3 regions of the Pinisolibacter sp. DMC100 genome follow, and region 1 is predicted to be linked to each of the others. Evidence: riboswitches for the same ligand, from Rfam matches in the RefSeq annotation. Region 1 holds a riboswitch; each other region holds the start of a gene.
The links. Region 1 has a riboswitch for cobalamin ahead of ACT541_RS13565 (energy-coupling factor ABC transporter permease). Riboswitches for the same ligand answer to the same signal wherever they lie in the genome.
Positions count from the first base shown of each region.

Region 2: it holds a riboswitch for cobalamin, as region 1 does, so the genes downstream of both, ACT541_RS09965 (DUF1636 family protein) here and ACT541_RS13565 (energy-coupling factor ABC transporter permease) in region 1, are expected to answer to the same signal.
Region 3: it holds a riboswitch for cobalamin, as region 1 does, so the genes downstream of both, bluB (5,6-dimethylbenzimidazole synthase) here and ACT541_RS13565 (energy-coupling factor ABC transporter permease) in region 1, are expected to answer to the same signal.

Region 1 covers NZ_JBQUZT010000003.1:93,922-101,716, forward strand. The annotation lists gene ACT541_RS13535 (LysR substrate-binding domain-containing protein) at 1-359, shown strand, start outside; gene ACT541_RS13540 (DUF2267 domain-containing protein) at 365-796, shown strand; gene ACT541_RS13545 (aminodeoxychorismate synthase component I) at 777-2,600, opposite strand; gene ACT541_RS13550 (energy-coupling factor ABC transporter ATP-binding protein) at 2,605-3,366, opposite strand; gene cbiQ (cobalt ECF transporter T component CbiQ) at 3,363-4,097, opposite strand; gene ACT541_RS13560 (energy-coupling factor ABC transporter substrate-binding protein) at 4,081-4,383, opposite strand; gene ACT541_RS13565 (energy-coupling factor ABC transporter permease) at 4,380-5,045, opposite strand; cobalamin riboswitch at 5,148-5,398, opposite strand; gene ACT541_RS13570 (hypothetical protein) at 5,500-5,889, shown strand; gene ACT541_RS13575 (copper chaperone PCu(A)C) at 5,982-6,479, shown strand; gene ACT541_RS13580 (NnrS family protein) at 6,555-7,733, opposite strand.
Region 2 covers NZ_JBQUZT010000002.1:219,177-226,971, forward strand. The annotation lists gene cobN (cobaltochelatase subunit CobN) at 1-608, opposite strand, end outside; gene cobW (cobalamin biosynthesis protein CobW) at 619-1,656, opposite strand; gene ACT541_RS09965 (DUF1636 family protein) at 1,653-2,069, opposite strand; cobalamin riboswitch at 2,105-2,317, opposite strand; gene ACT541_RS09970 (acetyl-CoA hydrolase/transferase family protein) at 2,876-4,444, shown strand; gene ACT541_RS09975 (glycogen/starch/alpha-glucan phosphorylase) at 4,617-7,094, shown strand; gene glgB (1,4-alpha-glucan branching protein GlgB) at 7,219-7,795, shown strand, end outside.
Region 3 covers NZ_JBQUZT010000002.1:116,215-124,009, forward strand. The annotation lists gene speB (agmatinase) at 1-347, shown strand, start outside; gene argC (N-acetyl-gamma-glutamyl-phosphate reductase) at 437-1,480, shown strand; gene ACT541_RS09525 (dicarboxylate/amino acid:cation symporter) at 1,850-3,190, shown strand; cobalamin riboswitch at 3,282-3,471, shown strand; gene bluB (5,6-dimethylbenzimidazole synthase) at 3,624-4,337, shown strand; gene ACT541_RS09535 (hypothetical protein) at 4,292-5,770, opposite strand; gene phaC (class I poly(R)-hydroxyalkanoic acid synthase) at 5,911-7,713, opposite strand.

The DNA.
Region 1 (7,795 bases):
ATCCGAAGTCGCTGCTGCTGCTCGCCGACGGCCATTGCCTGCGCGATCAGGCGCTGGAGTTCTGCGGCCATCCCGAGCGCGGTGAGATGGCGGGGGCCGACATCCGCGCCACCTCGCTCGAGACGCTCCTGCATCTGACGGCGGCGAACTACGGCATCACGCTGGTGCCGCGGCTGGCGGTCGGCAACGACATCGGCCTCGTCGGACGGCTGGAGACGCGGCCGCTCGAGGGCGACCACCATTTCCGCCGGGTGCGGCTGATCCACCGGGTCAACACGCCGCGGCAACAGGCGCTGGCGCTGCTCGCGGCGATGATCCGCAAGGGCGTGCCGGAAGGCGTCGACCGGCTGGCGGCGTGACGACCATGCCCGTTCCGATGATCTACCAACACCCCGGCGACGATTTCGAGCGCTTCCTCGCCGACGCGAAGGAGCGGGCGGATCTGGTCACCCGCAATCAGACCTTCACCATGGTCGAGGCGGTGTTTCACGTCTTTCGGCGGCGGTTGACACTCGAACAGGGGTTGGGTTTCGCCCTGCTGCTCCCGCCGGTGCTGCGGGCGCTCTTCATCGACGGGTGGACGTTCGACCGGGTGCCGGAGCCCTTCGCCGACAGGGAGACGATGACGCGCGAGGTCCAGGCGTTTCGCGGCAATCACAACTTCGCGCCGGACACGGCGATCGCCGTCGTCGCGGCGGCGGTGCGCGCGGTGGTCGACGGCGACCGCTTCGACGCCGTCATCGCCGATCTTCCCTCGGCCGCACGGGACTTCTGGGCTACGGCGCCGCTCGGCTGATCGACGGGTCGGCTGCCTTCAGCCCCCTCAGCGAGTTGCCGACGAACCAGCGGGCGCCGTCGAGGTCTTCGATCCGGAGACCGGCCTCGATCGCGTGGCCCCTCTCGAGCAGGTCGGCCCGCAGGATGCCCGGCAGCAGGCCGTGGCGGGCGGCGGGCGTGAGAAGTCGTCCGTCCCTTTCCACGAAGATGTTCGCCCGCGTCGTCTCGGTGAGGAAGCCGTCGCGGTTGACGAAGACCATGTCGTCGAGCCCGAACCGGGCGGCCTCGCGTCCGGCGGCGTCCCAGCGGGCGCGGCGCGTCGTCTTGTGGGCGAGGAACGGATCGCCGGCGTCGACGGGCTCGGCCGCGAGGCCGAGGCGGAGCGGGCGGTCGGGATCGGCGGTGAGGACCGGCGCGGCGAGCGTGGTCGTGCCGTCGCGCGAGAGTTCGATGCGGACGCGGCGCGGCTCGTCGTCGGCGATGCCGGCGGCGAGGGCGGCGAGATCGGTCTCGAGCACCCCGCGGTCGAAGGCGAAGCCGAGCGACGCGGCGGATGCGGCGAGCCGGTCGAGGTGGAGGCGCAGGCGGGTGAAGCCTTCGCTGCGGGCGAAGCGCAGCGTCTCGATCAGGCCCCAGTCCGTCGCGAGATCGGTCAGGACGCGGGCCTTCAGGAGCGCCTCGTCCCATTCGCTCGCGCCGATGCTGTCGGCGACGATGCCGCCGCCGGTGCCCCAGCGGCCACGGCCGTCGGCCATGATCGCGGCGGTGCGGATGGCGACGTTGAGATCGACCGAACCGTCGGGACGGAAGGTGCCGATGGCGCCGGTATAGACGTCGCGGGCGGTGCCCTCGAGGGTGCGGATCACCTCCATCGCCTTGATCTTCGGCGCACCGGTGATCGAGCCGCAGGGGAAGATGGCGCGGATCACGTCGGCGGTGGTGGTGCCCGGGGCGAGGCGGGCGGTCACCGTCGAGGTCATGGTGTGGAGCGTCGGATAGGTCTCGACGCGGAAGAGGTCGGGCACCGCGACCGAGCCGATCTCGGCGATGCGGCCGATGTCGTTGCGCATCAGGTCGACGATCATCAGGTTCTCGGCGCGCTGCTTGGGGTCGGCGGCGAGGGCCGCGCGGGCGGCTGCGTCCTCCGCCGGCGTCGACCCGCGGGCGACCGTGCCCTTCATCGGCCGGGTGGTGGCGATGCCGTCTGCGACGCGGACGAAGAGTTCGGGCGAGACCGAGAGCAGCGTCGCCTCGTCGAAGGCGACGACGGCGCCGTGGGCGACGGGCTGGGCGGCGCGCAGCGCGGCGTGGAGGGCGAGGGGATCGCCCGGAAAGCGAAAATCGATCGGCAGCGTCAGGTTGATCTGCCAGCAGTCGCCGGCGGCGACGTGCTCCAGCACCTCCGCCACGCGGGCGACATGGGTGTCGCGGTCGACGCCCAGCGCGAGGTCTGCGAGCGGGGCGGGCGGGCCGCGGCGGGCGAAGGCCGCGTCGAGCGCCGTCGGGTCGAGCCGCTCGGGCGCATCGAAGAGGCCGAACCACAGGAGCGGCAGGCGGCGATCGGGCGCGAGCGAGGCGAGCAACGTCGGCTCCAGCACGTGGCCGAGCTCGTAGGAGAGGAAGCCGCAGGCATGCAGCCCCTCGGCGCGGGCGGCGTCGAGCGCGGCGAGGGCCGGCTCGACCTCCTCCGGGCGATCGGCACGGATCACGCGATGCGGCTTCGCATAGAGGAAGGCCGGGCGGCCGGGCGCCAGCCGGTCCTCGACGAGGACGAAGGGGCGTTCGAGATCGGCCAGCGGATCGCGGCGATCGGCGGAGGACACCGGCTCAGCCTCCGGTCGCGGCGAGCGGGGTGGCGGCCGGCTCGACGGCGTCCAGTCCCGCCCGGTCCATCGCCTCGGCATCGGCGAGCAGAGTCGCGGCGGGGCCGGTCGCGACGATGCGGCCGTCCTGGAAGAGCACCGCGTCATGGGCGAAGCGATGGGCCATGGCGACGTCGTGGGTGGTGAAGACCAGTGTCGTGCCGGCCGCCTCGAGCGCTTCGAGCGTGGCGAGCAGGCGGCGGGCGGAACGGGCGTCGAGGCCGGCGGTCGGCTCGTCGAGCAGCAGGATCTCCGGCCGCATGGCGACGGCCCCGGCGATCGCCGCGCGCTTCTTCTGGCCGAAGGACAGCATGTGGGTGGCGCGGTCGGCGAGGTCGGCGATGCCGAGCGCCGTCAGCGCCTCCTCGACGCGGGCGCGCGCCTCCGCCGGCGCGAGGCCGAGGTTGAGGGGCCCGAAGGAGACGTCCTCGAAGACCGTCGGGGCGAAGAGTTGATCGTCGGCCTCCTGCAGCACCAGACCGACGCGGCGGCGCCAGGCGACGAGGCCGGCGCGGTCCCAGGCGACGGGGGCACCGGCGAGCGCGATGCGGCCGGCGCTCGGGCGCAGGGTGCCGTTCAGATGGAGGAGCAGCGTCGTCTTGCCGGCGCCGTTGGGGCCGAGGATGGCGAGGCGGCGGCCGCGTTCGACCGTGAGGTCGATGCGGTCGAGCGCCGCCACACCGCCGGGGTAGACGTAGGAGAGGCCTTCGACGGCGAGGAGGCTCATGCGAAGACCCATCCGAGAAGCGCGAGGGACGTGAGCACCGCGCAGGTCGCGGCGAGACCGGTCGGCGAGACCGGGCGAGCGGGCGAAAGTACGGCCAGCGCGCCGCCGTTCCAACCGCGGGCGGCGAGCCCGATCTCGAGCCGGCGGGCGCGATCGAGCGTGCGCGGCAGGAGGTTGGCGGCGACCATGCCGGCGGAGCGGATGCGGCTCTTCCAGTCGATGTCGCCGAGCCGGGCGGCCCGCGCCGCGTTCATGGCGGCGGCGGTCTCGCCCGTCACCTGCAGGAAGCGATGGACGAGCAGGGCGAGTTCGACGAACTCGTCGGGCACGCGCAGGCGGCGCAGACCGGCGACGAGATCGGTCGCCGGCGTCGTCGCCGAGAGCGTCAGCAGGCCCGCGACGGCGGCGCTCGCGCGCAGCGTCAGGGTCGCGGCGGCGGCAAAGCCGCCGGGCGCCCAGCCGATGCCGTCCGGTCCGATGGTGACGAGCAGCGTCGCCGCGCCGGTCAGCACGAAGCCGAGCGGGGCGGCGAGGAGCCGTGCCCACGTCGCCAGCGGCACGCCGGCCCGCCACGTCACGGCGAGCGTCGCGACCACGAGGATCGCGACGGCCGTCGGCCAGGGCGGCGTGAGGAGGGCGAGGGCGAGAAGGCCGAGCCCGAGCAGAGCCTTCTCGGCGAGCGAGCGGTCGCGCCAGCGGTTGCCGGCGGCGATCCTATCGATCGGCGTCATCGCGACGGCGGCTCCCGCTGCGGCGGCCCAGTGCATAACCGAGGATGCCGGCGCCTACCGCGGCCTGGAGGGCGAAGAGCGCGCTCTCGATCTCCTTCGACGGCGGTTCCCAGAAGGGCTTGGTCCAGCGTTCGTAGCCGGGGTGGCTCGCCTCGATCGCCTTGGAGCCGATGTCGTCGGTGCCGGTGAACTCGCCGCCGAAGGGCAGCACCAGGGGTGCCGCGACGATGGCGGTGGCGACGAGGAGGAGGACGATCGAGGTGCGGTTGGACAGCGTCGAGGTCATCGGCCGGCCTCCGCGATCTTGCCGTCGAAGGCGCCGGGAATGCGGCCGACGAGGGCGTTCATGACGACGACGACGAGCAGGCCTTCGGCCAGGGCGAGGGGAACCTGCGTCACGGCGAAGATGCCGGCGAACTTCACGAAGGCCCCGGCGATGCCCGAGGTCGGGTCGGGGAAGGCGAGCGCCAGTTCGAAGGAGGTGACGACATAGGTCGCGAGGTCGGCCAGCGCCGCGCCGAGGAAGACGGCGACGGTGGCGGGCAGGCCGACGCGGGAGGCGAGCTTCCACGTCGCCCAGCCGACCCAGGGGCCGGCGATCGCCATCGAGAAGACGTTGGCGCCGAGCGTGGTGAGGCCGCCGTGGGCGAGCAGCAGGCCCTGGAACAGCAGCACGATCACGCCGATCGGCGCCATCACCGCGGGGCCGAAGAGGACGGCGCCGAGGCCGGTGCCGGTCGGGTGCGAGCAGGAGCCGGTCACGCTCGGCAGCTTCAGCGCCGAGAGGATGAAGGTGAAGGCGCCGGCGGCGGCCAGCGTCAGGCGCGCCTCGGGGCGTTCGCGCAGGGTGCGGCGCAACGAGACGAAGCCGCCGACCACGAAGGGAGCGGAGACCAGCGTCCAGCCGAGCGCGTGCGGCGCGGGCAGGAAGCCTTCCATGATGTGCATGTCTTCCACCTCGATCTACGAGCGCGTCGCCCGTGAAGCGAAGGCCCGCGACGCGGGACACTCCGACAACGCCTACCGGGACACCCCGCCCGAGGGACGCGAACGACGCTCATGCGGATGGCAGGTCTCCTGGCTCGCGGGTCGTCGAGATCCGGACGGCCTTCCCGATCGTGCTCCCCCGGGTGGTCTCGGGGGCGATCAGTGACCGATCGCCCGCAGGCGATCTTCGTCCGGACCCCTCGCCGCTCACAGTCGCGGGGGCGGCCACGGCTCGGGCGCGATTCGGCCCTTCCGTGTTCCCTTTTCACCGCCTCGGAGGACTCCGACGCGGCACCATCACACCCGGAATCGTAGACGTCGGTCGCGATCGGCGCAAGGGCCGGCCGGGGCGAGGGGGCGGGACCGCGACGGATTGACGAGACGCGGTCTTCGCCGTCATGGTCGGGTGATGACGATGTGGACGCCCGGACGATGGAAGCGCCTTGTCGCCGCCGCGACGCTCGCGGTGGCGCTGGTGCTCGTCGCCTTCGCGCCGCGGGTACTGCCGGGCTTCGTCACCGCGGCCGATCTGGTCGAAGGATCGGGCATCGCGGTCGCCGGCATCTGCACCGCGCCGGTCGACGCCGCACGCGCGGCGGAAGACATCGCCGGCCACCGCGTCGACCACGCCGATCACTTCTGCGGCACCTGCGTGCTGTTCTCCGCGCCCGGTCTCGGTGCCGTGGCGGCGGCGGAGGTGCCGGCGCCGCGGCTCGTCGCGGTCGAGCGGCTGGCGTGGCGGGACGAGGCGGGGACGACGGTCCTCGCGCCGCGGGCGACGGCACGCGGTCCGCCGGCGGCGTGATCCGCCCATCCACCGACGTTTTCCTTCCCGGCGACGGCCCGGACGCCCGACGCGGCGCGGCCCGATCGCACCCCACGCGAAAGACTGATCCCATGAAGACCATCCGGACCCTCGCGTTCGCTTCCAGCCTCGCTCTCCTCCTCTCGGCCGGTGCGGCGCTCGCCCACGGCTACAAGGTCGGCAACCTCGAGATCGACCATCCCTGGAGCCGCGCCACGCCGAAGGCGGCGCCGGTCGGCGGCGGCTATCTCACGGTCAAGAACACCGGCACCACCGACGATCGTCTGGTGGCGGTGAAGTCGGACGTCGCCAAGACGGTCGAGATCCACGAAATGTCGATGGACGGCGGCGTGATGAAGATGCGTGCCCTCGACAAGGGCATCGAGATCCCCGCCGGCAAGACCGTCGAGCTGAAGCCGGGCGGCTTCCACGTGATGTTCATCGGCCTCGGCGGGCCGATCGAAGTGGGCAAGGCCTTCAAGGGCACGCTGGTGTTCGAGAAGGCCGGCTCGGTCGACGTCGACTTCGACGTCGAGGCGCAGAAGCCGATGGACCATTCCGGCGGCGGCATGAACCACACCGGCCACTGATCGGCGGCGCGACGCGACGCAAGAGGGCGGCCCTCGGGGCCGCCCTCGTTCTTTGCCGGAAGCGTCCGTGCCGCCTCAGTCGCGGGGGCGGGTGAGGATCGGCAGATAGATGGCGAAGAAGCCGCCGAAGGCGACGATCCAGCCGAGCGCCGCCACGTGCAGCAGCGCGAATTCGGCCCAGCCGAAGCCGGCGGCGACGCGGGCGAGCGCCGCGACGGTGCAGGCGACGTAGAGGGCCGCGATCGGCCGCGTCGCGTGGAGCGGCAGGCCGGCGTGGCCGAGGCTGGCGCGGCTCATCACCGCCAGCGTGGTGAGTCCGATGGCGCCGACCGTCCAGGCGTGGAGCGCTGCGGTCGGGGCGAGGTTCGCCCCGGCGATGCTCGCCGCGAGAGCGAGGCAGCCGAGGCCGACGAAGACGCGGGCGACGTGGAGCACCACCAGCAGCGCCTCGCCGGTCGTCCGCCAGCCGGCCCAGCGGGCGAGACGGGCGAGATCGACGACGCCGGCGATCGCAAGCGCGACAGCCGTCACCCGGTGTTCGGGCAGCACCACCCAGATCGCCAGCGCGATGCCGACGACGATGCTCGCCACCTGATCGAAGCGGGCGAAGGGCGTCGGCATGCGGCCGGGGCCGCGCGGCCTGAGCCAGTTGGCGGTGAAGCTCGGGACGATGCGGCCGCCGATCACCACCACCAGCATCAGGATCGCGGCGATGGCGATGCGGATCGCGAGCGGCGCGGTGCCGCGCATCGCCAGTTCGACGTGGAAGACGGCATTCGACACGGCGAGCAGGCCGACGAGGCCAACGACCTTGAGATTGCGCCAGTTGCGCCCGACGACCACCTCGCGAGCGGCGACGAAGGTCAGGCCGAGGGGGAAGAGCAGGTCGAGGATCGCCGTCGCCACCGCGCCGAGTGGCGCCGAGGCGAAGATCGCGACACGGCCGATCGCCCACAGCACGACGAGGACGAGCAGCGGCCGGCCGACCACCGGCAGACGCCCCGTCCAGTTGGGGATGGCGGTCAGCAGGAAGCCGGCGATCGCCGCGCCGGCATAGCCCCACAGCATCTCGTGGGCGTGCCAGTCGATCGGCGCGAGCCGGCTCGGCAGGGTGATCATGCCTTCCCACAGCGGCAGCCACAGCGCCACCGCCAGCGCCGCCCACAGGCCGGCCGCCAGGAAGAACGGGCGAAACCCGCCGGTGAGCCAGGTGGGGCCGCGATGGGCGCGGTATCCTTCCGCGGTGCGGGCCATGAGATTTCTCCGTCCAAAGTTCAACTTCGCCACCTCGTGCCACGCCGGCGGCTTCGGCCTCT
Region 2 (7,795 bases), on a different contig from region 1:
GCGGCGGCCCAGATCGAGCGGTAGAGCGTGATCAGCGCCAGCGGACCGGTGCCCTCGCGCCGGGCGGCGGCGAATTCGCCGTGGGCGGGGAGCGGCCGGGGCTCGTCCCAGGTCGCGGGGCGGCCGAGGCGGGCGGCGATCCACGAGAGGGCCGAACCGACATTGTCGGGGCCGCCTTCCTGGAACCACGCCCAGAGGCGGCGGAGGTCCTCGATCGGGATGGTCGAGGCGGCGTCGAGCCGCTCGTCGGCGCGGGCCTCGCCGGGGACGATCGCCAGGGCGATGCCGCGATTGCGGGCGGCGACGGAGAGTTCGTCGACGCCGTAGCGCCACCAGTCCAGGCCGCCGAGGAGGCGGACGAGGACGAATTTGGCGTGGCGCCCGACCTGCTCCAGCCACAGGTCGATCGAATAGGGATGGCGCAGGTCGGCGAGCGAGGCGAGGCGCAGCGACGGCAGGGCGTCACCGCGTTCCTCGGCGAGGCTCGCGACCAGTCCGAGGTCGCTGTCGGAGAAGGAGAGGAAGGCGACCTCGCCCGGCGTCTGGGCGAGGTCGACGGCCCGCGCGGTCTCGTCGAGCGATCGCACCTGATCGGCGACGAGATGCATGGAGCCCTCCTCAGGACGCGAGTGCGGCGCGGACGGCGGCGGCGTCGAGGCCCTTCTCGGCGATCACCACGAGGCGGCCGGCGCGCGTCTCGTCGCGTCGCCACGGGCGGTCGAAGGCATGACGGAAGCGGGCGCCGACGCCCTGCACCAGAAGCCGCATCGGCTTGCCGGTCACTTCGACGAAGCCCTTGATGCGCAGCACGTCGTGGGCCTCGGCGACGGTCCTGAGCCGCGCGACGAGGCTCTCGGCGTCGGGGGTCGCGGCGACGTCGACCACGATGGTCTCGAAGTCGTCGTGGTCGTGCTCCTCGCCCTCGGCCTCGTGGTGCGAGGGGCGGGCGGCGAGGTCGTCTTCCGCGGCGGCGAAGAGGCCGAGGGCGACGGTCGGATCGACCCGACCCTCGGTCGCGCGCACCACCTTCACGGCGCGCGGAACGGCGGCGCGGATCTCGGCCTCGATCGCGGCGAGATCGGCATCGCCGAGGAGATCGGCCTTGTTGAGCACGACGAGATCGGCGGCGAGAAGCTGGTCCTCGTAGACCTCCTCGAGCGGATTGTCGTGATCGATCGCGGCGTCGTTCGCCCGCTCTGCGGCCAGCGCCGCCGGATCGTCGGCGAAGCGGCCGTCGGCGACGGCGGCGGCATCGACCACGGCGACGACGCCGTCGACGGTGAGCTTCGCCCGGATCTCCGGCCAGTCGAAGGCCTTCACCAGCGGCTTGGGCAGGGCGAGGCCGGAGGTCTCGACCACGATGTGCTCGGGACGGTTCGGCAGGGCGAGCAGGCTCTCGATCGCCGGCATGAAGTCGTCGGCGACGGTGCAGCAGAGGCAGCCGTTGGTCAGTTCGACCACGGCGGCGGGGCGGCAGCTCTCGTCGCCGCAGTCGGAGAGCAGCGCACCGTCGACGCCGACGTCGCCGAACTCGTTGACGAGAATGGCGATGCGGCGACCGCGGGCGTTCTCGATCAGATGGCGGACCAGCGTCGTCTTGCCGGCGCCGAGGAAGCCGGTGACGATGGTGACGGGGATCTTGGCGAAGGCGTTCACGGGCGGCCCTCCGGATTGGCGGTGGCGACCGCGAAGGGCGGGATGCGGCCGACGACGCCGCGGCGGAAGGCGACCGGGCGGCTCTTCCAGGCGATCAGACCGTCGTCGGTCTCGCCGTAGAGGCGGGCGGTGGCGACGATCTCGTCGGCGGCGGTCTCGTCGAACTCGCCGTAGAGATAGGTCCACTTGGTGTCGTCGGCGAAGCCGATGGTGACCGGGCGCTTGCACACCGACAGGCACTCGACGCCGACGACGCGGACGTCGTCGTGCGCCTCTGCACGGGCGGCGAGGGCGTCGTGCAGGCGGCGGCCGGCGCGCGGGGCGTCCTCGGCGTCGCCCTCGCGGCGGCAGTTGACGCAGACCAGCACCGTCGTCGGACGGGCGGTTTCGGGACGGGATACGGGTGTCGTCACGGCGATGCTCTCCTTCTCCGCCCCTCCGGCGGTCGGGGATTTCGGGCGCGACGGCAGGTCTCCTGGCTCGCGGATCGATCGCGCTGACGCCGCCTTCCCGGGGAAACCCAGTGGCATTCGGCGTCGGCACTCTCCGCTCACAGTTGCGGGGGCAGCCGCGGCTTGGAGCTTCTCGGGACCGAGAGGCTCGACCGCATTCCCTCTTCGCCCGCGGGAGTGCCCGCGGGACCGTCGACGCGGCGAGATAAGGGGCGTTTCACGCGACTGTCAAGGAAAGCGGCCGGCGAGCGCCCGCTTGGACCGCCGATTTCCGGCCGAAAACGGTCGGATTGCCCACCGTCTCGTCCGAAGGTCGCAGACGCGGCGCCCTGCGCGCGAGACATGCGATTTTCGCATACATGTGCGGTGCAGCAATGCATGAATGCGAATATTCGGTATCATGTTCCGAATTTTGTGAGCAATCGGTCGCAAGGCATTGAAATTGCCGAATCGGCTGCACGGCGGATTTGTCGCCGCGATCCATGCTGCACTGCTTTCAAATGCTTTCGTATGGGTTCGAGCCGGGGCTGTTGCTCGTTATTTCAATCGACGAGATCGAAAGACGCGGCTCGTTCGTCGCAGGGCAAGGGCGAGAGAGAGCGCTGGGCTTCGGTCGCGAGCATGTTCCGGGCGGATCGGGGCGATCCGTCCGAGATGAACCTGCCGAACCATGGATCGCCGTGACCGGCCGACCGATTGCCGTCGGTTCGCCGGAGAAGGCGGTTCGTCGCCGAAATCAGGCGACGGTGCCAAAGGGCCTCCCCGAGATGAACGTTGCGACCAAGCCTTCCCGGATTCTCGATTCCCGTCTCTTCTCCAAGGTCATGACGGCGGCCGAAGCCGCTGCCCTGATCCCGGACGGTGCGACCGTCGGCATGAGCGGCTTCACCGGCGCGGGCTATCCGAAGGCGGTGCCGATCGAACTGGCCAAGCGGATCGACGCGGAGCACGCGCAGGGTCGGCCCTTCAAGGTCAAGGTGTGGACGGGTGCCTCGACGGCGCCGGAACTCGACGGCGCGCTCGCCAAGGTCGACGGCATCGAGATGCGGCTGCCCTATCAGTCGGATCCGATCTGCCGCAAGCGCATCAACGCCGGCGAGATGGAGTACATCGACATCCACCTCTCGCACGTCGCCCAGACGGTGTGGTTCGGCTTCCTCGGCAAGCTCGACGTCGCGGTGGTCGAGGTCGCCGGCATCACCGAGGACGGGCTGCTGATCCCGTCGTCGTCGATCGGCAACAACAAGACCTGGCTCGACTGCGCCGACAAGATCATCCTCGAGGTGAATTCCTGGCAGAGCCTGGCGCTCGCCGGCATGCACGACATCTACTACGGCACCGACCGGCCGCCGCACAGGAAGCCGATCCCGATGGTGACGGCACACGACCGCATCGGCCAGCCGTTCTTCCGCGTCGATCCGTCGAAGATCGTGGCGATCGTCGAGACCGACGCCCACGACCGCAACACCGCCTTCACCGCCCCCGACGCGACGTCGAAGAAGATCGCCCATCACATCATCGACTTCCTCGACCACGAGGTGAAGATGGGGCGCCTGCCGGCCAATCTGCTGCCGCTGCAGTCGGGCGTCGGCAACGTCGCCAACGCGGTGATGGCCGATCTCGAGCACGGCCATTTCGACAATCTCTCGGCCTACACCGAAGTGCTCCAGGACGGCATGCTGCACCTGATCAAGTCGGGCAAGCTGACGCACGCCTCGGCGACGGCGCTGTCGCTGTCGGAGGAGGCGACGAAGGAGTTCCTCGACAACATCGACTTCTACCGCGAGCGGATCGTGCTGCGCCCGCAGGAGATCTCCAACCATCCGGAGGTCATCCGCCGCCTCGGCATCATCGCCATGAACGGCATGATCGAGGCCGACATCTACGGCAACGTCAACTCGACCCACATCATGGGCACGTCGATCATGAACGGCATCGGCGGCTCGGGCGACTTCGCGCGCAATGCCTATATTTCGTTCTTCATGACGCCTTCGGTGGCGAAGGGCGGGGCGATCTCCTGCATCGTGCCGATGGTCTCCCACGTCGATCACACCGAGCACGACGTCCAGGTGATCGTCACCGAGCAGGGTCTCGCCGACCTGCGCGGCCTCTCGCCGAAGGCCCGGGCCAAGACCGTGATCGCCAACTGCGCCCATCCGACCTTCAAGCCGGCGCTGGAGGAATATGTCGACCGGGCGCTGCACTATTCGCCGGGCCGCCACACGCCGCACATCCTCGACGAGGCCTTCACCTTCATGCCGAACTGGATGGCGGCGCAGCGGGCCCGCGAGGCGTGGAAGGTCGAGAGCCTCGTCCAGGCCGACGCCTGGAGCTGATCGAGCGAGCCCTGCAAGGGCGGAAGGTCGCTACCCGCAAGAACCCGTAGGCATCGTAATTGCTTTCGTCATCGGAAACGTGGCATCGATGCCTCGGGGGACCTCGCCGGAATCACACGCGACGATCGTGTGATTCCGGTACCTCCTCGGCGAACGGGAAGGAGCGGACGCGATGATCGAACTGGTCGGCAACTCGAGCACCGGGACGAAGGGGGCCTCCGCAACGGTCGACGGCGTCCGCGCCGCCATCGTCGAGAAACTCACCTATGCGGTCGGCAAGAATGCCGTCGCCGCCTCGACCCATGACTGGTTCGTCGCCACGACGCTCGCCGTGCGCGACATGATCGTCGACGAGTGGATGCACTCCACCACCCAGACCTACCAGGACGACGAGAAACGGGTCTATTACCTCTCTCTCGAGTTCCTGATCGGCCGTCTGCTGTTCGACGCGATGGGCAATCTCCAGGTCATCGACACGGTGCGCGAGGCGCTCGCCGGCCTCGACGTCGATCTCGACCTGCTGAAGGAGGTCGAGCCGGACGCCGCGCTCGGCAACGGCGGCCTCGGCCGTCTCGCCGCCTGCTTCATGGAGAGCCTGGCGACCCTGTCGATCGCGGCCTACGGCTACGGCATCCGCTACGAGAACGGCCTGTTCCGCCAGCGGATCAAGGACGGCTGGCAGCTCGAATATCCGGAAGACTGGCTGACCTGGGGCAACCCCTGGGAATTCGCGCGGCCCGAAGTCGCCTATCCGATCGGCTTCGGCGGTCGGGTCGAGGCGATGACCGAGCGCGACGGCACGGTGCGTCACGAGTGGCGCCCGGCCGAGACCGTGCTCGCGGTCGCCTACGACACGCCGATCGTCGGCTGGCGCGGCCAGCACGTGAACACGCTGCGCCTGTGGTCGGCCAAGGCCGCCGATCCGCTGCGGCTCGACGCCTTCAACGCCGGCGACCACGTCGGCGCGGCGGCCGCCCGCGTCAAGGCGGAGGCGATCTCCAAGGTGCTCTATCCGTCGGACGCGACGCCGGCGGGTCAGGAACTGCGGCTCCGGCAGGAGTTCTTCTTCGCCTCGGCCTCGCTGCAGGACCTGATGCGGCGCCATCTCAACCAGCACGCGGACATCACGACGCTGCCCAAGAAGGTGGCGATCCAGCTCAACGACACCCATCCGGCGATCGCCGTCGCCGAGATGATGCGCATTCTGGTCGACATCCACGAGGTGGAATGGGCGAAGGCCTGGGAGATGACCCAGGCGACCTTCTCCTACACCAACCACACGCTGCTGCCGGAAGCGCTCGAGACCTGGCCGGTCGGCCTGATGGAGCGGCTGCTGCCGCGCCACATGCAGATCATCTACCTGATCAACGCGCTGCATCTCGACGAGATGAAGAAGAAGAATTCCGACGGTGGGCTGCTCTCGGCGCTGTCGATCATCGACGAGCAGGGCAGCCGGCGCGTCCGCATGGGCCATCTCGCCTATATCGGCAGCCACAAGATCAACGGCGTGTCGGCGCTGCATTCGGACCTGATGAAGGTCACGGTGTTCCGCGACCTCAACAACGCCTACCCGAACCGGATCGTCAACAAGACCAACGGCATCACCTTCCGCCGCTGGCTCTATCAGTCGAACCCGGGGCTGACGAGGCTGATCGGCGACACGATCGGACCGGCCTTCCTCGACGACGCCTCGAAGCTGACGGATCTCGCGGCGCATGCCGGCGATGCCGCCTTCCAGGAGAAGTTCGCGGCGGTCAAGTTCGCCAACAAGGAGCGGCTCGCCCGCCTGATCCTCGACCGCTGCGAGGTCAAGGTCGATCCGCGTGCGCTCTTCGACGTGCAGATCAAGCGCATCCACGAGTACAAGCGCCAGCTGCTCAACATCCTCGAGACCATCGCCGTGTACGACGCCATGCGCGCCCAGCCGACGCGCGACTGGATCCCGCGGGTCAAGATCTTCGCCGGCAAGGCGGCGGCCTCCTATGCCCAGGCCAAGCTGATCATCAAGCTCGCCAACGACGTCGCCAAGGTGGTCAACACCGACCCGACGCTGCGTGGCCTGTTGAAGGTGGTTTTCCTGCCCAACTACAATGTCAGCCTCGCCGAGCGTATCATCCCGGCGGCGGATCTGTCGGAACAGATCTCGACCGCGGGCATGGAGGCTTCCGGCACCGGCAACATGAAGTTCGGCCTGAATGGCGCGTTGACCATCGGCACGCTCGATGGCGCCAACGTCGAGATGAAGCAATGTGTCGGTGACGACAACATTTTCATCTTCGGCCTGACGGCGGAAGAAGTCGAGGCGCGGCGCGCTCAGGGTATCGACGCACGTGAGACGCTCGCCAAGTCTCCGATATTGGCGGAAGTTCTGGAGTCGATCGGTTCGGGCGTGTTCTCTCCGGGCGAACCCGATCGGTACAAGCCCTTGGTCGACGCTCTGACCTATCACGACTATTTCTTGGTGACGGCGGATTTCGAGAGCTACTATTCGACGCAACGGGCCGTGTTCCGCAAGTGGCGGGATCAGGCGGCGTGGCGTCGGTCGGCGGCGCTCAACACCGCCAACATGGGATGGTTCTCGTCGGATCGGACGATCTCCGAATATGCCGAGGACATCTGGAACGTTCCCGTCAATCCGCCGCATGCCTGAGGCGGACGGGTGGGGGCGTCGTCCCCGCCCACCGCAAGGCCGCCGGTAGACGCGGCCGGGAGCGATCGGGGACAAGGCAGGGTTTCGGCCGCCCACGGACCGGAGCCTGCCGAAAGGAGGCGCGATGAGCGACCTGACCAAGGGGGCGAACTGGACGGCTCGGCAATCGGACGTCGACGCGATCGTCGCAGGGCGCCACGGCGATCCCTTCGCGGTTCTGGGACCGCACGAGACGCCCGCCGGGCGGGTGATCCGCGCCTTCGTTCCGCACGCCGAATTCCTCGACGTGACGGACCTTTCCGGCAAGGTGCTGGCACGGCTGACGCGGCGGCATGACAGCGGCTTCTTCGAGGGGCTGGTGCCGGGGGCGGCGATCGGCGATCGCGACTACGGGCTGAAGGCGTCGAACGCCTCGGCGTCGTGGACGCTGCGCGATCCCTATTCCTTCCCGGCCTATCTCGGTTCGACCGACGACTATCTGCTGGTCGAGGGCACCCATCGCCGCCTGTTCGAACGGCTGGGCGCGCAGGTGGTCGTCCATTGCGGCGTCCACGGCGTCAACTTCGCGGTCTGGGCGCCGAACGCCGCGCGCGTCTCGGTGGTCGGCGACTTCAACGCCTGGGACGGCCGACGTCACCAGATGCGCAAGCGCATCGACAGCGGCATCTGGGAGATCTTCGCCCCCGACGTCGGCGTCGGCA
Region 3 (7,795 bases), on a different contig from region 1:
GCGACTGCGGCCTCGAGATCGTCTGGAGCTACGAGCTCGAGACGCTGTCGATCGCCGACGTCGTCGCGCGGATCTACGCCCGCGTCGGCGACGCCAGGGCCTACATGACCTTCGACATCGACGCCCTCGACCCGGCCTTCGCGCCGGGGACGGGGACGCCGGTCGCCGGCGGGCTCACCTCGCGCGAGGCGCTGGCGATCCTGCGCGAACTCGGCCGCATCGACTTCGTCGGCGGCGACGTCGTCGAGGTGGCGCCACCCTACGACCACGCCGACCTCACGGCGATCGCCGGCGCGGCGGTCGCCCAGACCTGGCTCGGGCTCGAGGCGGAGAAGCGACGACGCTGACGGAAGGGCGGCCCCGCGCGGCCGCCGTCTTCCCCTCGTCGTCGAAATCCGTCATACGTCCCGACCAGTCTTCCGAGGATCGAATTCCCATGTCCGACACGATCAACGTCGCCATTCTGGGTGCGTCCGGCTACACCGGCGCCGAGCTGTTGCGGTTCCTGCTGAACCATCCGAAGGTCCGCATCGCCGCGCTCACCGCCGATCGCAAGGCCGGCACCACCATCGCCGAAGCCTTCCCGCAGTTCGTCGGCTGCGACCTGCCGCGCCTGATCACCATCGCCGAGGTGGACTGGGCGGGCGTCGATCTCGTCTTCTGCGCCCTGCCGCACGCCACCACCCAGGAGGTGCTGAAGGCGGTGCCGGCGCGGATCAAGATCGTCGATCTCTCCGCCGACTTCCGCCTCTCCGATCCGGCCGCCTACGAGTACTGGTACGGCCACGCCCATCAGGCGCTGGAGCTGCAGAAGGAAGCGGTCTACGGCATCACCGAGTTCGCTCGCGAGGCCGTCGCCGAGGCCCGTCTCGTCGCCAATCCGGGCTGCTACACCACGTGCTCCCAGCTGCCGGTGATCCCGCTGATCGAGGCGGGCGCGATCGATCCGGACGAGATCGTCATCGACGCCAAGTCGGGCGTCACCGGCGCCGGGCGTTCGCTGAAGGAAGCGAACCTCTATTGCGAGGTCGCCGACGGTTTCCATGCCTACGGCGTCGGCCATCACCGCCACATGGCGGAGCTCGAGGAGGGCTTCTCCCGCGCCGCCGGCCGGCCGGTCCTCTGCTCCTTCACGCCGCATCTGGTGCCGATGAACCGCGGCATGCTGGCGACCGTCTACGTCAAGCTCGTGGGCGGGGCGACGCCGCAGTCGATCTCCGAGATCCTCGAAAAGCGCTTCGCCGGCGAGACCTTCGTCAAGGTGCTGCCCTTCGGCACGGCGCCGCAGACCCGCCACGTGCGCGGCTCCAACCGGGCCTACATCGGCGTCTTCGCCGATCGGCGGCCGGGCCGGGCGATCGTCATGTGCGCCATCGACAATCTGGTGAAGGGCGCCTCGGGCCAGGCCATCCAGAACATGAACTGCATGATGGGCTGGCCGGAAGATCTCGGCATCGAGACGGTCGGCGTCTTCCCCTGATCGACCCACCTCTGCGCGACGTCATCGAAGGGCCGGCGGCGACGCCGGCCCTTCTTCGTCGCATGGCTGGACGCGATCCAATTCAATCGATACGACTTTCGTCGTAGACCGTTGGTCGATCGTGGAAAGCCGCAAGTCTCCAAGGGGTTTGCTCAATCCGTTGAAATTTCCCGAAGATTCGGCGCGCTGCCGTCGCATCTGTGGAAACCCGCAATTGAGACGTCGCCGTGCGCGCCGTATGGCGACTTCCCATGCGCGGCACGCGGAGCGGACATCTTGCTCTCGCATGCGTCGAGACGACCGACGAGGGTCGCGGGGACGCCGTCGCGGGGTGACGACCGAGAGGGGGAGACCTTCATGCAGATCCACATGCCCGATCACATCCTGCCGGAGATGCCGCAGGAGGTGCGCAAGAGCTGGCACCAGATCCTCTATGTCCAGGTGCTGATCGCGATCGTGCTCGGCGCGGTCGTCGGCTGGCTGTTCCCGGCCTTCGCCACCAACGAGTGGATCAAGGCGATGGGCGACGGCTTCATCAAGCTGATCAAGATGGTGATCGCGCCGATCATCTTCTGCACCGTGGTGTCGGGCATCGCGCACATCGACGACGCCAAGAAGGTCGGCCGCGTCGGCGTCAAGGCGCTGATCTACTTCGAGATCGTCTCGACCTTCGCGCTCGCCATCGGCCTCATCGTCGGCAACATCGTCGCTCCCGGCCACGGCTTCCACGGCCAGGGCAATGCCGCCGCGGTCGCCCAGTTCACCGCGCCGGAGAAGCAGCAGAAGTCGGTCGACTTCGTCATGAACATCATCCCGGACAGCGTCGTCGGCGCCTTCGCCAAGGGCGACGTGCTGCAGGTGCTGCTGTTCTCGATCCTCTTCGGCTTCGCGCTGATGATGCTCGGCGACAAGGGCAAGCCGGTGCGCACCCTGATCGACGACGTCGCGATGGGCGTGTTCGGTGTCATCGGCATCGTCATGAAGGCCGCCCCGATCGGCGCCTTCGGCGCCATGGCCTACACCATCGGCAAGTTCGGCCCGCAGGCGCTCGGCAATCTCGCCGGCCTGATCGCCACCTTCTATCTGACCGCCGCGCTGTTCGTCTTCCTGGTGCTCGGCACCATCGCCCGCATCGCCGGCTTCTCGATCTTCAAGTTCCTCGCCTACATCAAGGACGAGCTGCTGATCGTGCTCGGCACCTCCTCGTCGGAGAGCGCCCTGCCGCAGATCATGGCCAAGCTCCAGCGTGCCGGTTGCTCCAAGCCGGTCGTGGGTCTGGTGGTTCCGACGGGTTACTCGTTCAACCTCGACGGCACCAACATCTACATGACGCTCGCCACGCTGTTCATCAGCCAGGCGCTCGGCTTCGACCTGTCCTTCCAGCAGCAGCTGATCATCCTGGTCGTCGCCATGCTGACCTCGAAGGGTGCCTCGGGCATCACTGGCGCCGGCTTCGTGACGCTGGCCGCCACCCTCGCCGTCGTCGATCCGCGCCTCGTCCCGGGCATGGCGATCGTTCTCGGCATCGACAAGTTCATGTCGGAATGCCGCGCGCTCACCAACATCATCGGCAACGGCGTCGCCACCGTGGTCGTGGCCTGGTGGGAGGGCGAGCTCGATCGCGACAAGCTCCACGCCGCGCTGAACCCGACCAAGGCGGTCGCCGCCCCGGCCGGTGCCGACCAGACCGAGGCCGCTCCGGCGGAGTGATCGGTCGACCTTCTCCCGAGAAGACCTGCCCGCCCGGAGCGATCCGGGCGGGCTCTTTCGTTTCGGACTTCCGGAAACCCCGCGGACGTGGCATCCCTCGCGGCGGTTCGGTGCCCGCCCACGCGGGAGAATCGGGAACGCGGTGGAAGTCCGCGACGTGCCCAACACCGTGAAGGGGGACTGCTCCGACACCCCGCGAGGGGAGAGCCACCGGGCGACCGGGAAGGCGTCGGAGCGGGGTGATCCTCAGTCGGGAGACCGGCCGAGCCGAAGAGGTCCCAGCGTCTGGTCGGCGCCGGGTCGCGTCGACACGAGGGGATCATCGATGTCGCGCACCACCTTCGCGCCCGCCGCCGCGGGCGATCATGCGTCGCCGTCGCCGTCGCCGTCGTCGTCGTCGTCCGCCGTCCCGCCCGAGGGCGACGGTCTCGTCATGGCCGACTTCTCCGCCTTCGACGAGGCCGATCGCGCCGCCGTCTACCGCGCCATCGCGACGCGGCGCGACGTGCGCGGCGAGTTTAGGCCGGATCCGATCGAACCGGATGTACTGCGGCGCCTGCTCGAGGCGGCGCACCGGGCGCCGTCGGTCGGCTTCATGCAGCCGTGGAACTTCCTCGTCCTGCGCGATCCGGCGGTGCGGGCGCAGCTCCACGACGCCTTCCTCGAGGCACGCGAGCGCGAGGCGGCGCTCTTCCCGGACGACCGGGCGGCGATCCATCGCCGGCTGAAGCTCGAGGGGCTGCGCGAGGCGCCGGTCGTCGTCGTCGTCACCTGCGACCGCGATCGGGCTGGACCGGTGGTGCTGGGGCGGAGCGCCGATCCGGCGACGGATCTCTACAGCTGCGTCTGCGCGGTGCAGAACCTGTGGCTGGCGGCTCGGGCGGAAGGCATCGGCGTCGGCTGGGTCTCGATCCTCGACAAGGACCGGGTGCGCGCCGTGCTCGGCATTCCGGAGGCGATCGAGATCGTCGCCTGCCTCTGTCTCGGCCGGGTCGACGCCGCCTTCGCCTCGCCGGAACTGGAGCAGCGGGGATGGCGGCAGCGGCTGTCGCTCGACGACCTCGTCTTCGAAGAGGCGTGGGGGCAGCGCGCCGCCGACGATCAGGGCACGATGCGGGCGTGGACCACGGCGACCTCGTCGGCGTAGACGCGGCGCCAGCCGGGCGAGCGGTCGAGGAGATCGATCGCCGCCGTGCCGGTGGACAGCAGCGTCCAGCCGATCTTCGGATCGGAAAAGACCTTGTCGAAGCTCGACAGCCCCTGCAGCGACACCGCCCTGCGATAGAGCGCGACGCGCTTGCCGCCGTAGAGCTCGGTGCGGCCGTCGATGAAGGTCGGGACCCCTCGCGCGATCAGGAAGCCGCCGAAGCCGTAGTCGTTCAGCACCGCGCCGGTCACGCCGGCGGCACGGGCGGCGGCGAGGGCCTCGGCGGGGGCATTGTCGCGCGGCGGGGCGATGTCGCGCAGCGGCAGCGTCGCCGCGGCGAGGAGGGCGAGGACGAGGGCACCGATCGTCAGGGCCCGCGGTGGGGGCGGGACGTCGCCGTCCGGCCGGCCGATGCGGGCGGCGATCGGCTCGATCGCCACCAGCGTGCCGACCAGCGTCAGCAGCGCGGTGTGGCGGACATGGGCGAGCGCCATGTGGAAGAGCAGGAGCAGCAGCAGCAGCCGCGCGAGCGGGATGCGGGCGCCCGCCGTGGCGAGCAACGCGATCACCGGCAGCAGCACCGCTTCCAGCGGGTTGAAGCCGGCGAAACTCTGCGGCCGCCATTCCATGATCGAATCCTGCAGCCCCTCGATGCCGATCACCGAGAAGGCGGCCTTCCAGGTGCCCCAGCCGTAGGGATGCACCAGCGTCGCCAACGCCGCGGCGAGGCCGAAGAGGCCCCAGCGCAGGGCGAGACCGCGGCGATCGGCCGGATCGGCCCGCATCAGCGCCTCGAGCGCGACGATCGGCACGACGCCGAGGCCGAAGAGCCAGGAGGCGTGGAGATTGGCCCAGACCACCATCACCAGGAGGAGTGCGGGGCGGGGCGCGCGGGCCTCTTCCGCCGCACGGAGGAGGCCGAGCGTCCACAGGACCGTCGGCAACCAGGCGAGCGCGTGCGGCCGGGCGAGGATCTGGCCGGCCATCAGCATGTAGACCAGGGCGAGCACCAGCGGCGTCACCAGCGCCGGCAGGCGGGCGAAGGCCTCGCGTGCCAGCACCAGCACGGCGGCGGTGGCGACGGCGGCGGTCAGCGCCACCACGCCCGCCCAGCCGGCGAGGCGGAAGGCGAGGGCGAAGAGCACCTGGCTCAGCCATTCCTTGGCGATCCACGGCTCGCCCGCGACCGTGTGCGACCACAGGTCGACGGTCGGGAAGGCGCGGTGCGTCAGGATCCAGTTGCCGATCGTCGCGTGCCACATCGAATCGGGATCGCCGAGGACGCGGGAGCCGCTCGCCGCCAGCAGCGCGAAGAGGAGGGCTGCGGTCGCGACGAGCGTCGCCGTCGGCACCTTCGCCCGTGGCACGGGCGGTGCGAGCACGGCGAGCGAGCGCAGGAAGGCGAGCACGGGCGAGGAGGCGTGATCGGGCATGGCGGGCCGGCGTGCGAGAGGCGAGGGGCGCGACGGCGTCGCGGCCCGAAACCCGGAGGGGCTTCGAGCCGCGAGCGTGTCACGATCCACCTTGCGATAGTCTCAACGCCGGAGCGTTTCCGGGCGGGCGCCCTGCGCGATCACGCCTTGACGCGGACGTAGGAGCCCGGCGCGTCCTCGATGATCTTCAGCTTGCCGCCGCCGGGCTCGCGCGCCGGCACCATCTCGGGGGCGAGCGAGAACAGCCAGTCGCGCCAGTGCGGCCACCAGGTGCCGGGGTGCTCGGTCGCCTTCGCATACCAGCCCTCGATGGTGCCCTCGACCCTGGGGCCGGTCCAGAACTGGTACTTCGGCTTGTCGGCCGGGTTGACCACGCCGGCGATGTGGCCGGAGCCGCCGACCACGAACTGGACCTCGCCGCCGAAGAACTTCGATCCCTCGAACACCGACTTCGCCGGGGCGATGTGGTCCTCGCGGGCGGCGAGGTTGTAGATCGGGATCGTCACCTTGGAGAGGTCGAGCTTGACGCCCGCCAGCTCCATCTTGCCCTTGGTGAGGTTGTTCTCGAGGTAGCAGTTGCGCAGGTAGTAGCTGTGGTTGGCCGCCGGCATGCGCGTACTGTCGGAGTTCCAGTAGAGCAGGTCGAAGGGGAAGGGCTCCTTGCCCTTCAGGTAGTTGTTGACGAAATAGGGCCAGATCAGGTCGTTCGAGCGCAGCATGTTGAAGGCCGTCGCCATCGAGCGGCCCTCGAGATAGCCGTGCTCGGCCATCTTGGCCTCGACGATGCCGATCTGGTCCTCGTCGACGAAGACCATCAGCTCGCCGGCATGGGTGAAGTCGACCTGGGTGGTGAAGAGCGTCGCCGACCTGATCCGGTCGTCGCCGGTCGCGGCGCACCAGGCGAGCGTCACCGACAGCAGCGTGCCGCCGACGCAGTAGCCGATGGTGTCGACCTCGCGCTCGCCGGTCGCCTTCTCGATCACGTCGATGCTCTCGAGAATGCCTTCCTTCATGTAGTGTTCGAAGGACTTCTTGGCCTGATGCTCGTCCGGGTTGACCCAGGAGACGACGAAGACCGTGAACCCTTGCGCCACCGCCCAGCGGATGAAGCTCTTCTCGGGGTTGAGATCGAGAATGTAGAACTTGTTGATCCACGGCGGCACGATCAGCAGCGGCCGCTTGCGCACCGTCTCGGTGGTCGGCGTGTACTGGATCAGCTGGCAGACGTCGTTCTGCCAGATCACCTTGCCGGGGGTCATGGCGAGGTTCTCGCCGACCTTGAAGCGGCTCGGATCGGACTGACGGATCTTCAGATCACCGCCGCCGGCGACGATGTCCTCGGCGAACATCCGCATGCCGCGCACGAGGTTCTCGCCGTTCGAGGACAGCGTCTCGCGCAACAGCTCGGGGTTGGTGACGAGGAAGTTCGAGGGCGCCAGTGCCGCCGTGATCTGGCGCATCCAGAACTCGGCCTTGGTGCGGGTGCGTTCGTCGAGCTCGGCCTGCTGGACGAGATCCTCGGCCCAGCGCGAGGTGATCAGATAGAACTGCTTCAGGAAGTCGAAGAAGGCGTTTTCCTGCCACTCCGGATCGGCGAAGCGCTTGTCCTTGGGGTCGGGCGAGGCGACGGGGTCGGGATGGTCGCCGGACATGCGGCGCAGCGTCGCCGACCACAGGTCCATCCAGCCGCCGACCAGACGGGTCTGGGCCTCGATGGTGCGGGCGGGATCGGCCAGCCACCACTCGCCGACATGGGCGAGGGTCTTGGTGACGATCGCGAGCTCCTCGGCGAGGTCGGACTTCAGCTTGCCCTGCTCGCGCGGCTCGATATAGGCGGCGGCGGCGCGCCCGGCCTGTTCGATCGCGCGCGCGATGTTCGTGGCGAAGGCGTCCGGGTTGTTCACGAAATAGCGCAGAAGCGGATTCTGCTCGTTTTCGGCCATGAACGTCTCTCTTCCCTTCCGACGGTCGATCTGCTTCTTTCCGTGGCCGGGCCGTCGGAACCCATTGTTCACCACGTCGGGC